DNA from 4 places in the Pseudomonas sp. AC532 genome. Region 3 is predicted to be linked to each of the others. Evidence: riboswitches for the same ligand, from Rfam matches in the RefSeq annotation. Region 3 holds a riboswitch; each other region holds the start of a gene.
The links. A riboswitch is a leader RNA that binds a small molecule or an ion and turns the genes downstream of it on or off. The one in region 3 is predicted to bind cobalamin.
Positions count from the first base shown of each region.

Region 1: another riboswitch for cobalamin. It lies ahead of cobO (cob(I)yrinic acid a,c-diamide adenosyltransferase); the one in region 3 lies ahead of ACZ0AV_RS14515 (CbtB domain-containing protein).
Region 2: another riboswitch for cobalamin. It lies ahead of cobG (precorrin-3B synthase); the one in region 3 lies ahead of ACZ0AV_RS14515 (CbtB domain-containing protein).
Region 4: another riboswitch for cobalamin. It lies ahead of ACZ0AV_RS02735 (ABC transporter substrate-binding protein); the one in region 3 lies ahead of ACZ0AV_RS14515 (CbtB domain-containing protein).

Region 1 covers NZ_OZ409888.1:956,818-960,169, forward strand. The annotation lists gene bluB (5,6-dimethylbenzimidazole synthase) at 1-162, opposite strand, end outside; gene ACZ0AV_RS04620 (cobyrinic acid a,c-diamide synthase CobB) at 159-1,475, opposite strand; gene cobO (cob(I)yrinic acid a,c-diamide adenosyltransferase) at 1,484-2,110, opposite strand; cobalamin riboswitch at 2,255-2,487, opposite strand; gene ACZ0AV_RS04630 (C40 family peptidase) at 2,759-3,286, opposite strand.
Region 2 covers NZ_OZ409888.1:2,974,850-2,978,201, reverse strand. The annotation lists gene ACZ0AV_RS14030 (precorrin-8X methylmutase) at 1-1, opposite strand, end outside; gene cobG (precorrin-3B synthase) at 1-1,353, opposite strand, end outside; cobalamin riboswitch at 1,450-1,785, opposite strand; gene cbiE (precorrin-6y C5,15-methyltransferase (decarboxylating) subunit CbiE) at 1,951-3,156, shown strand; gene ACZ0AV_RS14015 (cobalt-precorrin-6A reductase) at 3,153-3,352, shown strand, end outside.
Region 3 covers NZ_OZ409888.1:3,079,825-3,083,176, reverse strand. The annotation lists gene cobW (cobalamin biosynthesis protein CobW) at 1-172, opposite strand, end outside; cobalamin riboswitch at 272-460, opposite strand; cobalamin riboswitch at 531-732, shown strand; gene ACZ0AV_RS14515 (CbtB domain-containing protein) at 832-1,017, shown strand; gene ACZ0AV_RS14510 (CbtA family protein) at 1,028-1,744, shown strand; gene ACZ0AV_RS14505 (cobalamin biosynthesis protein) at 1,741-2,148, shown strand; gene cobM (precorrin-4 C(11)-methyltransferase) at 3,019-3,352, shown strand, end outside.
Region 4 covers NZ_OZ409888.1:568,817-572,168, forward strand. The annotation lists gene ACZ0AV_RS02730 (FecCD family ABC transporter permease) at 1-617, opposite strand, end outside; gene ACZ0AV_RS02735 (ABC transporter substrate-binding protein) at 614-1,630, opposite strand; cobalamin riboswitch at 1,808-2,002, opposite strand; gene ACZ0AV_RS02740 (type B 50S ribosomal protein L31) at 2,269-2,529, shown strand; gene ykgO (type B 50S ribosomal protein L36) at 2,526-2,681, shown strand; gene ACZ0AV_RS02750 (DUF971 domain-containing protein) at 2,708-2,989, opposite strand; gene ACZ0AV_RS02755 (HEAT repeat domain-containing protein) at 2,986-3,352, opposite strand, start outside.

The DNA of each region.
Region 1 (3,352 bases), 2.1 Mb from region 3:
CTGCATCAGCCCGACGCTGGGTGCCTGATGCGCGGCTTCGAGCAATTTGACGAGCAGCTCGGGCGCCACCTCGCCGCCGCTGAAGTGGCGCATGTCACGGCGCTCGGCGATGGCCCGGTAGACCGCGGCACGCTCCTCGGCGCTGAAGGCGTGATCGCTCATGGCCGAAACAGCGCCGCCGCTGCCGCGGGATTGGAGGGCAGGTAGAAATGAATATAAGAGGCGGTAAGCCGGCCAAGACGAAACACCGCTTCACATACCGGCTTGTCGTTGGGGCACTCACCGCGAGCCAGCGGTTGCAGGTCAGACTCGAGCCGCGAGTGATGGTAGCTGTGCCCGCGCAACAGCCCTTCCGGCAACCTCACCGCTTGCAGCGCGAGCGCGACCAGGCGCTTCTGCATCTGCGCCTGGCCGGGTACCAGCCCCGCCAGTTCGACGCGCTCGCCGGCCACGTCGCTCAGCGAGTCGAGCAGGTAGAGCATGCCCCCGCATTCCGCGAGGATCGGCTTGCCGGCCCGCTGATGGGCGCTGATGGCCTCGATCATCGAGCGGTTCGCGCCCAGCGCCTGCAGGTGCAGTTCGGGGTAACCGCCGGGCAGATACAGGCTGTCCACCTCTGGCAACGCCTGATCAGTAAGCGGGCTGAAGAACACCAGGCTCGCGCCCATCTGCTCGAGCAAATCGAGGTTGGCCTGGTAGGTGAACGCAAAGGAGGCATCGCGCGCCACGCCGATACGCACGCCGGCGAGCAGCGGCTCCAGCGGCGCTACCGCAGGAGCTGAGAACGTCACCGGTGGCGGCAGGGTTACCGTCGCCGTCTGCGCGAGGGCGTCGGCGGCGGTGTCCAGACGCACGTCGAGGTCGGCGAGTTCGGCGGCCTGCACCAGCCCCAAGTGGCGGCTCGGCAACTCGATCGCTGGGCTGCGCGGCAATGAACCGTACCAGTGGATCGAGGCAGGCAGGCTGTCACGAATCAGATCGTTGTGGCGGCCCGGATTGACGCGGTTGCCGAGCACACCGGAGAACGGCAAATCGGGCTGATAGCTGGCCAGGCCGACCGCCAGTGCACCAAAGGTCTGCGCCATGGCCGAACCGTCGATCACGCCCAGCACCGGTACACCGAAACGACGTGCCAGGTCGGCGGCGGATGGCGAGCCATCGAAAAGGCCCATCACGCCTTCGATAAGAATCAGGTCTGCCTCACCGGCCGCTTCCCACAGCAGACGACGGCTTTCGGCCTCGCCGACCATCCACAGGTCCAGCTGATACACCGGGTTGCCACTGGCTCGGGAGAGAATCATGGGGTCGAGAAAGTCGGGGCCACACTTGAACACCCGCACCCGCTTTCCCTGGCGCGTGTGCAGGCGCGCCAGGGCAGCGGTGACGGTGGTCTTGCCCTGCCCCGAGGCCGGCGCCGCGATCAGCAATGCCGGGCAATGGCGCGCTGCGCGTTGATCCGCTTCGCCGGTCGGCATGGTGCTGGTCAAAACTCGACGCCTTTCTGCGCTTTGACGCCGGATTTGAACGCGTGCTTGACCAGGGTCATCTCGGTGACGGTGTCGGCGGCTTCCAGCAGCGCGGGCGGCGCGCCACGGCCGGTCGCCACGACATGCTGCAGCTCGGGCCGCGACTCGATGTCGCGCAGTACCACGTCCAGGTCGAGGTAGCCATGCTTGAGGGCGATGTTCAGCTCGTCCAGCACCACCAGGGCGATCTGCGGATCGTTCAGCAGTTGCCGGGCGACTTCCCAGGCCTGAACGGCTTTTTCGATATCGCGCTGGCGGTCCTGGGTGTCCCAGGTGTAGCCCTCGCCCATCACGTGGTAGCTGACTTCGTCGGGAAAGCGTCGGAAGAACTGCTCTTCGCCAGTGCTCATGCCGCCCTTGATGAACTGCACCACGCCGACCTTGAGGCCATGCCCAAGCGCCCGGGCGACCATGCCGAAAGCCGAGCTGCTCTTGCCCTTGCCATTGCCGCTGTGCACCAGCAGCAACCCATATTCGTTCTGGGCTCCGGCGATTTTCTCGTCCATCAGCGCCTTCTTGCGCGCCATGCGGGCGTTGTGCCGGGCGTCACGCTCTGCGGATTCACGGGTTGCGGATGGGGTCATGACAGCTCCTCGGCGCCGGGCCTTCAGGCCACGCAGGTGAAACGGTCCGCCAGAACAGGGTTCATGCCGGACGAAAACGGATTCACGCAGGAACGGGCAGGAGCTGACCGGGTCGGTCGTGCGCCGGCCGCGCCCACCGCGCAACCCTGGAAAAAGCAACAGGCCGGTCTCCGGGCTTGCGAGCGCTACGCCTGGTTAGGCGCAGCCACCCACGCGGCCTTCACGTATCGTCGATACAGATGGCGAAAAGCGGGGTTGGGCTCGTTTACCGTTGCGGGGGCAGCGTCGGCATTGCCCGCCTGCAGAGGCAGCGGCGCACCGACTTCCCAGTTTCACCCCCAGCCAAAACCGGGGACACCTGAAGCAAGCCGGGAAGGTTAAGGATTGGTCACGTCAGCGTCAATCGAAGACGCAGAATCTGTTCGATGCCAGGAGCCAGAGCCAGGCAACGGATCGAGCGCCCATTGCGTTCGGGCAAAGAGGGGCGTGCCGATGCAGGCGAATCACTGGCTGCCACGACACATGAAGGGCCTGGCTCACCTGCAGGCGGCGCCAGAACGCGTTAGCCTCATGCGGTCTTTTTCGGCTTGCGTGCCAACCGGATGCCAACAGCCGGCTGCCGACGCGCGGCAGGTGCCGAATGAAGCATCAGGGATGGCTGGCCAGCTCGACGGGGAAGACCCGCTTGGCTTCGATGTAGGTCCGCTGCCAGTAGGTGTTGGCGAGACTGTCCAGACGCACCGTGCCACCAGAGGACGGCGCATGCACGAAACGCCCTTCGCCAACGTAGATGCCGGCATGGCTCACCTGGCGGCCACCATTGGTGGCGAAGAACACCAGGTCGCCGCTGCGCAGGGCCTCACGGCCGACGACCGGTGCCCGCATGCTGATCAGCTCACGGGTTGAGCGAGGCAGTTGAATGCCCGCCGCATCGCGGTACACGAAACCGATCAGGCCACTGCAATCGAAGCCGCTGGCAGGTGTGTTGCCGCCATAGCGGTAAGGCGTTCCTACCAGCCCCAGTGCCCGGAACAGCACGTCGTCAGCGCCGCCCTGATAGGTGCCGGGCGCGGGCGCCAGTACCACGGGCTGCGGGGCAGGTACGGGGGGACGACTGGAGCAGGCGCTGAGCAGCGCGGCAAGCAGCAGGAAGGCGATGCGGACGGTGGCAGTCATGGACGGACGATCCTGGAGCCTGAATGCGCCCTACTCTGCCCCGTTCGCAACTGCAGTGCAAGCTTT
Region 2 (3,352 bases), 100 kb from region 3:
TCGGGTGAAACTCCGGGTAGCGGGGAGCGCAGCCAGCAGTTCGCCGGCTTCGTCGGGTGTCAGGTGGTGGCCCAGCAGGTGGCCGAAACCAGTGCCGAGTGGTTGGCGCGCGTACAGGTCGTAGCGACCCTCGGCAACGGCCAGCAGGGTGAAGGGCGCGCGGTGGGCGGCAGCGCAAGAGCGGCGGCAGCCCGTCAGATGAATGCCTGGTTGCTGGCTGTCGGCGGGCAGGTGGTCGGCCACGCGCAGGGCATCGGCTTTGGTGTCGGCCAGCCCCTTGGCGCAACCGCTGGCGCCCGTGCAGGCGATAAGGCGGGTCAGCGGCGCCGCCTTATCGGTCAACAGGCCAAGCCCTTGCAACGCCTGGGCGGTTGCCTCGCCATCGGCCTCGGCCACGTTCGGCAGCAGCACGCTTTGCCAGGGGGTCAGGCGCAGGCTGCCATCGCCCAGGCGGCGCGCCAGTGCGGCGAGGCCCACTAACTGCTCGGCATTGAGCCGGCCCAGCGGCGGCACGGCACCGACATGCACGCGGCCCGGCTGGCGTTGGCTGCCGATGCCGATATGAGCTTGCGCTGCAGCAGCTGGGCGTCGCCAGCCGTCGGCGTTCACCAGTACGTCGCCCAGGCGTTCGCGCAGGCGCTGCAGCAACATCGCAGGTGGATGGTTCTCCAGCAGATGACGCATGCGCGTCTGCTCGGGCGTGGCGAGGTCGAGAAACAGCTCGAGCACTGCGATCACCAGATCATGGGCCTGGGCCGCAGGCACGATGCCAAGCGCCGGGGCATCCTCGGCCAGCCCCGGTGGGCAGCCGGCCAGGCCAAAGGCATAGCCAATACCGTCAGCAAGCGGCAGGGCGCTGAGCCAGATGTCGTGGGGGTGTTCGAGCATCGCCAGGCGCTCGCCGCCGTCAAGCAGCAGGGCGAACTTGGGCGACAGCGCATGCAGGCGCGGGGTGTTTTCCAGTGTCGTCAGCAGTTGCGCAGCCAGGGGCGAGATATCCACAAGCGCCTGCGCATCGATGCCGGCGGCCGGGCTGAGCATCAGGTTACGCACGTCATCGGCGCCTGGCGAGCGGGGGCCCAGACCGACGGCCAGCAACTCGCCGATCAGCGCGTCTTCACTGCCGAGGCGGATGCCGCGAATCTGCAGGTTGGCGCGGTTGGTGGCCTCGATCACCCCGCCTGCGTGGCGTTGTGCGGCGGCGGCGATGCGCTCGGCCTGCGCGGCGGCGAGGTGGCCGCCGGCCAGCTTGACCCGGCAGATACCGCCATCCTTCGCCTGTACGATACGCAGCAACCCCGGACAGGCCGAGGGGCGAATGGCTGGAGCTGGACGGAACTGGGCCTGTTTCAACGGATCACCGGGGTCGGGTCACATGGGCATCCGTTCGAGGATAGGCCAGAGAAGATTGCGCTTCTATCACCGGGACACCCCGCCCGGTGTGGGCTCATGCGACTGAATCCGTCGGCAGGTCTCCTGGCTCGCAGGTCATGGCGCATGGCCGGCCTTCCCGGTTTCCCAGTGGCGATTGGCGCAGGCGCTCGCTGCAACAGTTGCGGGGGCAGCCACGGCGGAAAACCTGCCCAATATCTGCTGCGTGTCGGCCCTGCCGCGTTAGAAACCGTCTCGGAATGCTCGTGTACAGCAGTACACTCCGCTTCCTCGCCGATTTCCGCCTTGCAGGGCTCTAGCTCGCTAGCTATTGAACAGGTTTTCTCGTGTTCCCTCTTAGGCCCGCGTCTACGTACCACGTAGCCGACGGACACCGACGAAGGCGCTATTATGCCCGCTTTGCCCGCCGGGATGAAAAGCCGCGTCGTCGGATAGCGAATGGTGCCGGTAGCGCTGGCCGCAACGCTGTCGCCCATGGCGAGGCTCCACGGCATCAGATCGTAGGATGGGTCGAGGAGCGCAGCGACGATACCCATCAAGGTTAATGAGGAAAACCACATGACACCCTGGCTGACCGTCGTGGGCATTGGAGAAGACGGCTACGCCGGCCTCGGCAAGGCGGCGCGGCACGCGCTGCTCAAGGCGAGCCAGGTGTTTGGCAGCGAGCGCCAGTTGGGCCTGCTGCCACGCTGCATCGGCGCCACGCGCCTGGAATGGCCCAGGCCCTTTTCCCTGGCGCCGGTGCTGGAGCGCCGCGGCACGCCAGTGTGTGTGCTGGCCAGCGGCGACCCGATGTTCTTCGGTGTTGGTGCCAGCCTGGCCCGCGAGCTGCCGAGTGAGGAACTGCACATCCTGCCGGCGCCGTCATCCTGCTCACTGGCAGCGGCTCGCCTGGGCTGGCCGCTGCAGAGCACGCCGCTGGTCTCGCTGGTTGGCCGACCATTGGCGGCGCTCCATGCACAGATTCATCCGGGCGTGCGCCTGCTGGTGCTGAGCAACGACGGCGACAGCCCGGCGGCCATCGCCACGTTGCTGCGCGAGCGCGGCTTCGGCCCCAGCCGCCTGTGCGTCTTCGAACACCTCGGGGGTGAGCGCGAGCGGCGCGTCGAGGGGCTGGCCGAAGGCTGGTCCCTGGCCCGCGCGGCGGACCTCAACCTGGTCGCCATCGACTGCGTGGCCGGCGATGACGCCAGGCGCCTGCCGCTGACGCCCGGCCTGCCGGACGATGCCTATCGCCATGACGGCCAACTGACCAAGCGCGACGTGCGCGCCATCACCCTGGCGCGCCTGGCGCCGTTGCCCGGCGAGCTGCTCTGGGACGTCGGTGCCGGTTGCGGCTCCATCGGTATCGAATGGCTGCGCGCGCATCCAGGTTGCCGCGCCATCGCCATCGAGGCGGACGAGGGGCGCCAGGCGCACATCGCCCACAATCGCGATGCCCTTGGCGTGCCGGGTCTGCAACTGGTGGCCGGGCGCGCGCCCGAGGCTCTCGACGGGCTGGCCGCGCCAGACGCCATCTTCATCGGCGGCGGCGTCACTGCGCCGGGTGTGCTGGAACGCTGCTGGCGGGCCCTCAAGCCCGGTGGCCGCCTGGTGGCCAACGCGGTGACCCTGCAGAGCGAGGCGGCGCTGATCGCCTTTCGCGGCGCGCACGGCGGCGAGCTGACCCGGATCGACGTCGCCCAGGCCAAGCCCCTTGGCGGCTTCGATACCTGGCGCGGGGCACTGCCGATCACCCTGCTGCAGGTCGGCAAGCCCGTATGAAACGCGTGCTGTTGCTGGGCGGTATCGGCGAGGCGCTGAGCCTCGCGCGGCGCCTGGGCCCGGCGCATATCTACAGCCTCGCCGGGTTGGGCAAGGTGCCGGATGATCTTGCGTGTCAGGTCCGCGTGGGTGGCTTTGGCGGCGCAGAGGGCCTGGCTGCGTTCTTACGCGAAGAGGGCATCACGCTGCTGGTCGA
Region 3 (3,352 bases):
TGGTGCACTGCTGGAGTATTTGACCATCGATACCCAGCTCGCCGAACTCGTTGACGATCACCGCGATCCGGCGGCCCTCGGCGTTCTCCAGAATGTGGCGCAGCAGGGTGGTCTTGCCGGCACCGAGAAAGCCGGTGACGATGGTGACGGGAAGTTTGGCGAGCGTTTTCATGAGAGCCCCTGGCGTCTGGAGAAACGGCGAACGGGCGATAGGATGGCAGGCACCAGCCAGAGCTGGCGCGAAGGCATCACCGGATCACCCCGCCCGGTTGTCGAAAGCGTTATCGAGGCAGGTCTCCTGGCTCACGACTGGCGCATCACGCGCCCCCTTCGCCTTCCCGCGGCATCGCAGTGGCTTTGTGAAGGGTTCAGTCGTTCACAGTTGCGGGGGCAGCCACGGCGTTACCGTGTTCCCTCTTAGCTCCATACAAGATGGAGAACCTCGGACAGCGCAAGGCTACGCAGAGGCTGCGGTACGGTCAACACGGGCTGACCTGCAACAGGTTGACGCGCGTGCTGCGCCATGGTGTTCTTGCGCGGTTGTTTCAGGTGTCTCACGCCGCCGTGCGTGAGGTGAAACGGGAAGCCGGTTCGAGTCCGGCGCTGCCCCCGCAACGGTAAGCGACAGCCAGGATCGTTTTGGCCACTGTGCGACAGCATGGGAAGGCCGATCCTCATCACTGCATGGTGATCATCGCGAGCCCGGAGACCGGCCTGAATCGTTCGTTTGGCAACCCGCGGTGGGCGGGCACGCGCCGATAGCTGCCTGCTATTGCGGGCCGTCTCGCTGCGTCCCTGTGCACCGTTCACCTCATCCAGAAGGTCACGATCATGCCCAGCAGCGTTCTGTCGTCCGCCACGCCGTCCTCCGTTTCCCTGTCCCAGCGCATCGTGCTGGCCATCGGCAGCTGCCTGCTTGGCAGCGTGTTGATCTTCTTTGCCGGGTTCTCCCACGTCGAAGCCCTGCACAATGCCGCCCATGACACCCGGCATAGCGCCGCGTTCCCGTGCCACTGAGGATGCCAGGATGATCACGCGTGTCGCCCAGACTGCGGGCTTCGCCGGCCTGCTCGCCGCCATCGTGCTGACCTTGTTGCAGAGCCTGTGGGTCACGCCGCTGATCCTGCAGGCGGAGACGTTCGAAGGCGCAGAGCCGGTAGCCGCCATCGAACACCACCACGACGCTGCCAGCGGCGCACATGAACATGGCAGCGCCGGCGGTCATGGCCACGATGGCGAAGCGTGGAGCCCGGAAGACGGCTGGCAGCGCCTGTTATCCACCGCCCTGAGCAACCTGGTGGTCGCTGTCGGCTTCGCCCTGATGCTGGCCGGCCTCTTCACCCTGCGTGCGCCCGAGAAAACCTGGCAGGGCCTGCTGTGGGGCCTGGCCGGTTTCGCGACCTTCGTACTCGCGCCCTCGGCCGGGCTACCGCCGGAACTGCCTGGCACCGCCGCCGCCGAACTGGTGCTGCGCCAGTACTGGTGGATCGGCACCGCGGCTTCGACCGCGGCTGGTCTGGCGCTGTTGGCATTTGGCAGCCACTGGCTGCTGCGCACCCTTGGCGTGCTGATCCTCGCCCTGCCCCACCTGGTCGGCGCGCCTCACCCGGCGGTTCATGAAAGCCTGGCTCCACAGGCGCTGGAGCAGCAGTTCATCCTCGCTTCACTGCTGACCAACGCCGCGTTCTGGGCTGTACTGGGCCTGGTTGCAGCCTGGTTCCACGGGCGCCAGCGACAGCCATGAGCGAAGCCGCGATCCTGGTGGCCGGGCTGGGTTGTCGGCGTGGCTGTTCGCTGGCCGAACTGCTCGCCCTGCTCGGCCACGCGCTGGCCGAGCACGGCCTCGACAGCAGCGAGCTGAGCGCCCTGGCCAGCAGCGCACACAAGGCCGATGAGCCGGGATTGCTGCAATTGGCCGAGCACCTGGGCCTGCCCATCAGCTTCCTGCCCGTCGATGTGCTGACGGGTTACCATGCGCGCCTGAGCCATCGTTCGCCCATCGCCCAGCGCGTCACCGGCAGCCCCAGTGTCGCCGAGGCCAGTGCCCTGGCGCTGGCCGAGCAACTGAGCGGCCAGCCCGCTCGCCTGTGGATAACCAAGCGCAAGAGCGCCGCGGCAACGGTAGCTGTCGCCAGCATCGAGTGCTAGAACCGCCCAGCTACAGGAGCCTCGACCTCGGCGCGAAGGATCGCAGCCGTGCCACGCCGTCGCGTAACGGCCGCCATTCGCCACGGGGTCGCGGCTCCTACAATGGATTGCGGCACACCACCACTCGCGTAGGGTCGACCTCGGCGCGAAAATGGCAGCCGTGCCACGCCGTCGCGTAACGGCCGCCATTCGCCACGGGGTCGCGGCTCCTACAATGGATTGCGGCACACCACCACTCGCGTAGGGTCGACCTCGGCGCGAAAATGGCAGCCGTGCCGCGCCGTCGCGTAACGGCCGCCATTCGCCGCGGGATCGCGGCTCCTACAATGGATTGCGGCACACCACCGCTCGCGTAGGAGCGTCGGCCTCGGCGCGAAAATGGCAGCCGTGCCGCGCCGTCGCGTAACGGCCGCCATTCGCCGCGGGGTCGCGGCTCCTACAATGGATTGCGGCACACCACCACTCGCGTAGGAGCGTCGACCTCGACGCGAAAAAATGGCAGCCTCGCCGCGCCGTCGCGTAACGGCCGCCATTCGCCACGGGGTCGCGGCTCCTACAATGGATTGCGGCACACCACCACTCGCGTAGGAGCGTCGGCCTCGGCGCGAAAATGGCAGCTCGCCGCGCCGTCGCGTAACGGCCGCCATTCGCCGCGGGGTCGCGGCTCCTACAATGGATTGCGGCACACCACCACTCGCGTAGGAGCGTCGACCTCGGCGCGAAAAAATGGCAGCCTCGCCGCAAAACGGCGTCGTTAAAACCATTAGCCGCGAGGGCGCGGCTACAGAAAGGAGATCGCCGAGTTATGCGCAGATTCGCCGAGATGCATCGCTCATATTCATCCCTGTCGCGTACGACCCCAGGAACCCCATGACCGTCTATTTCATCGGCGCCGGCCCCGGCGACCCCGAGCTGATCACCGTGAAGGGCCAGCGCCTGATCCATTCCTGCCCGGTGATCCTCTACGCCGGCTCCCTGGTGCCCGAGGCCGTGCTCGAAGGCCATCGTGCCGAGACGGTGGTCAATACCGCCGAACTGCACCTGAATGAGATCATCACCCTGCTGCGTGCCGCCCATGAGCAGGGTCAGGACGTGGCACGGGTGCACTCCGGCGACCCGTCGCTGTATGGCGCCATCGGTGAGCAGATTCGTCACCTGCGGGCCCTCGGCATCCCCTTCGAAATCATTCCCGGGGTTACCGCGA
Region 4 (3,352 bases), 2.5 Mb from region 3:
ACGTCGTGCCAGTTGACCCCACTGAGGTTGCCGAGCAGCCAGAACATGATGCCGCGCGCCTGTTCCGCACTGGCCGATTTGGTGATCAGAAACGAGGTCATGGCGTTGAACAGCTGGGAGCCGGCGATACCGGCGAGAATGATCTGCCCGGTGCCGTTCAACGCGCCGCCGCCCGCCGCACGAGCCAGCAAGGCGACCAGGCTGAATGCCGCGATGGCGCCGAGAAACGCGCCCATCGACAGCGACAGCATACCCGCGCCAAGTCCCAGCAATGCCACCGACACCGCGCCCGTCGAGGCGCCCGCGGATATGCCCAGCAGGTAAGGATCAGCCAGTGGATTGCGCAGCAGCGCCTGCAGCACCACGCCGCATACCGCCAGCCCCGCGCCACAGCCGGCAGCGACCAGCGCGCGGGTCAGGCGGTAGTTCCAGACGATGCCCTCGTCGATCGGATCAAGCACGAAGCCTGCGCCGAACAGCTTGTTGGCCAGCACCTGGAAGACCACGGACAGCGAAATCCGCGTCTCGCCCAGGGCCACCCCGGCGATCACCGCGACGGCCAGCAACGACAGGCAGGCCAAGGTCAGCAAGAACAGACGAGAGCCGCGCGTGATCATCGTTTGATATCGAACCCGTCAACGGCCTTGGCCAGGGTTTCGATGCCGGTGATCATGCGCAACGAGGCCTGCATGCCATCGGCGTCGAGAATCACGATGCGGCCGTTCTTGACCGCATCCATGTGCTTGGCGACCGGGTCGTTGCGCAGGAACTCGAGTTTCTTCGCCACGTCGTCGGCGGGGTAACGGCGACGGTCCATGCGTGCCAGCACCAGGACGCTAGGGTTGGCCTTGGCCAGGGTTTCCCAGCCGACGGTGGGCCATTCCTCGCTGGATTCGACCACGTTGCGCAGGCCCAGAGACTTCATCATGTAATCGGCAACGCCCTTCTGGCCGGCCATGTAAGGGTCCAGGTCGAGGTCGGCACTGGAGAACCAGAACGCGGCGGAAACGTCCCCGGCCTGGCGCTGCTCGGCGCCAGCGACCGCAGTGGCGAGGCGCGCCTGCAAGCTGCCGACCAGTTGCTCGCCTTCGGCCTGGACGTCGAAAATCGTCGCCAGCTCTCGCACGCTGGCGTACAGGCTGTCGATCTGGAACGGCTGCAGGCGGGTGCCGTCGGCACCGACCAGGTTGTCCTTGCCCTCGCAATCGGTGGGCATGATGTAGGTGGGCACATTCAGCCCATGGAACTGCTCGCGGGTGCCGACCACGCCCTGCTTGCCGACCATCCATTCGAACTGCACGGCAACCAGACCGGGGCGCTTGTTGATCACCGCCTCGAAGCTCGGCTCGTTGTCTGCCAGCCGCTCGACCTTGGCGTTCTGTGCTTCGAATTCGGGCAGCACGTGGCTGAACCACAGCGAGGTGCCGGCCAGGCGATCACCCAGGCCCAGGGTATAGAGGATTTCGCTGGCGGCCTGGCCGATGGTCACCACGCTCGTCGGCGCTGCCGTGAAGCTCAGCGAGTGGCCGCAGTTTTCGAGCGTCAACGGGTAGTGCGTCGGGCCAGCGGCCGCTGCCAGGCTGGACAGGCCGAGGGTGGCGGCAAGAACGGCGATACGAGACACGGACATGCGGGTGATCTCCCAATCAACGGATACGCATAAACGGCAGTGCGCAGGCTGGAGAACACATCACGCCAAACGGCCTTGGCCGCACCGCCCCTCGTATGGACGGTGATCACGGATGCCCCCTCCCGGACACCCCGCCGGCTGGTTCGACTACTGACGCCCGATGCGCTGCCAATGCAGCGGACCAGACCCATGCCGGCAGGTCTCCTGACTGGTACGTCATGGCACGGCAGCGGCCTTCCCGGGAGCGATCCCAGTGACACGAGTGCAGCCGTGCTCGGTACCTACAGTTGCGGGGGCAGTTCCGTTTGGCCACTGCGGTGGCTACGGATTCCCTATTAATTCCTGGTGGAAACCGGCGGGCGGCATCTTAAACGATTCAGCCACGCCCCGGCACCGCTTTGCCGTGGTTTGTGCAGAATCGTCGCCGATACCGGGGGGCTGGACCGTTTATAACACCGTCTATAGCGGCAGCATTATTGTTATATTATAACATTTAAGCAAACTGTTTTTGGTGGACGAGAACAGGCCACGCGCCCGCCATGAAGCCGTGCTCAAAAATTCAGCACAACGGGTTGAAATGAGAACCAAAATCAACAAGACTGTTATTGTTACTTTATAACAATTGCCTTGGAGGTCTTATGAAACCCGGTATCCACCCCGACTATCGCCCGGTGCTGTTTCACGACGTTTCGGCTGATGCGTACTGGCTGATCGGCTCAACGGTCAGCACTGACCGGACCCGCGAGCACAGCGACGGCAACATCTATCCCTATGTGGCCTTGGACGTGTCCAGCGCCTCCCATCCGATCTACACCGGCCAGCAGCGTCAGACCGCAAGCGAAGGCCGCGTGGCAGGTTTCCACAAACGCTTCGCCGGCTTCACCGCAGCCCGCTCGTGAAAGTGCTCGCTTCGCTGAAACAGGCCAAGCTGCGCCACCGCGACTGCCAGATCGTCAAACGTCGTGGTCGCATCTACGTGATCTGCAAGGCCGAGCCGCGCTTCAAGTGCGTGCAGGGGCGGCCCAAGCCGCAGCGCAAGAACAAGGGATGATGCCCGACTGCGCGGGCTGGGCGGCTTCAACCCAGCTCGCGCAGGTAGCACCAGGGATAGATGCCACGGTCGTGGCCATCGTCGAATACCAGTTGCACACCATAGCCCTGGGCATGGATTGCGATGATTTGCACGCCCAGGGGCGCCACGTCGATGCGTTGCGCCAGGCGGGCAGCCCGGCATGCCGAGCAAGGACAATTTGCGCGCAAACGCCCATGGCCCAGCACCTGTGCCACCCCGTCTCCCCACTCCACGGTTAGCGTCGCCTGCATGGCGCTGTTGCGTAACGCGACAGGCACTTCACTCACGGGCTGACCCGACGCAACTGGCCGATGGCAATACGCACCGCCTTGCGCACTTCAGGGTCGGCATCGTGCTCGACGCCCTGTAATGCCGGCAGTGCCCGAGCGTCGCCCAGTTCGCCAAGCGCCAGCGCGGATTCCTTGCGCAGGTTGCTGATGGCGTGCCCCAGCAGTTCCACCAGCGCGTCACGCGCGGCGGAGAATCGCAGGCGGCCGAGCGAGCGTACGGCACGCAGCCGCACCTGCCAGTAGCTGTCACTCAATGCTTCTAGCAGCGCTGGGCCGGCATTCGCCTGGCCAACCTTGCCGAGCGTGGTTGCCGCTTCCTCGCGCACCTGCCATTCACGATCCTTCAGTGCCGCTTGCAAG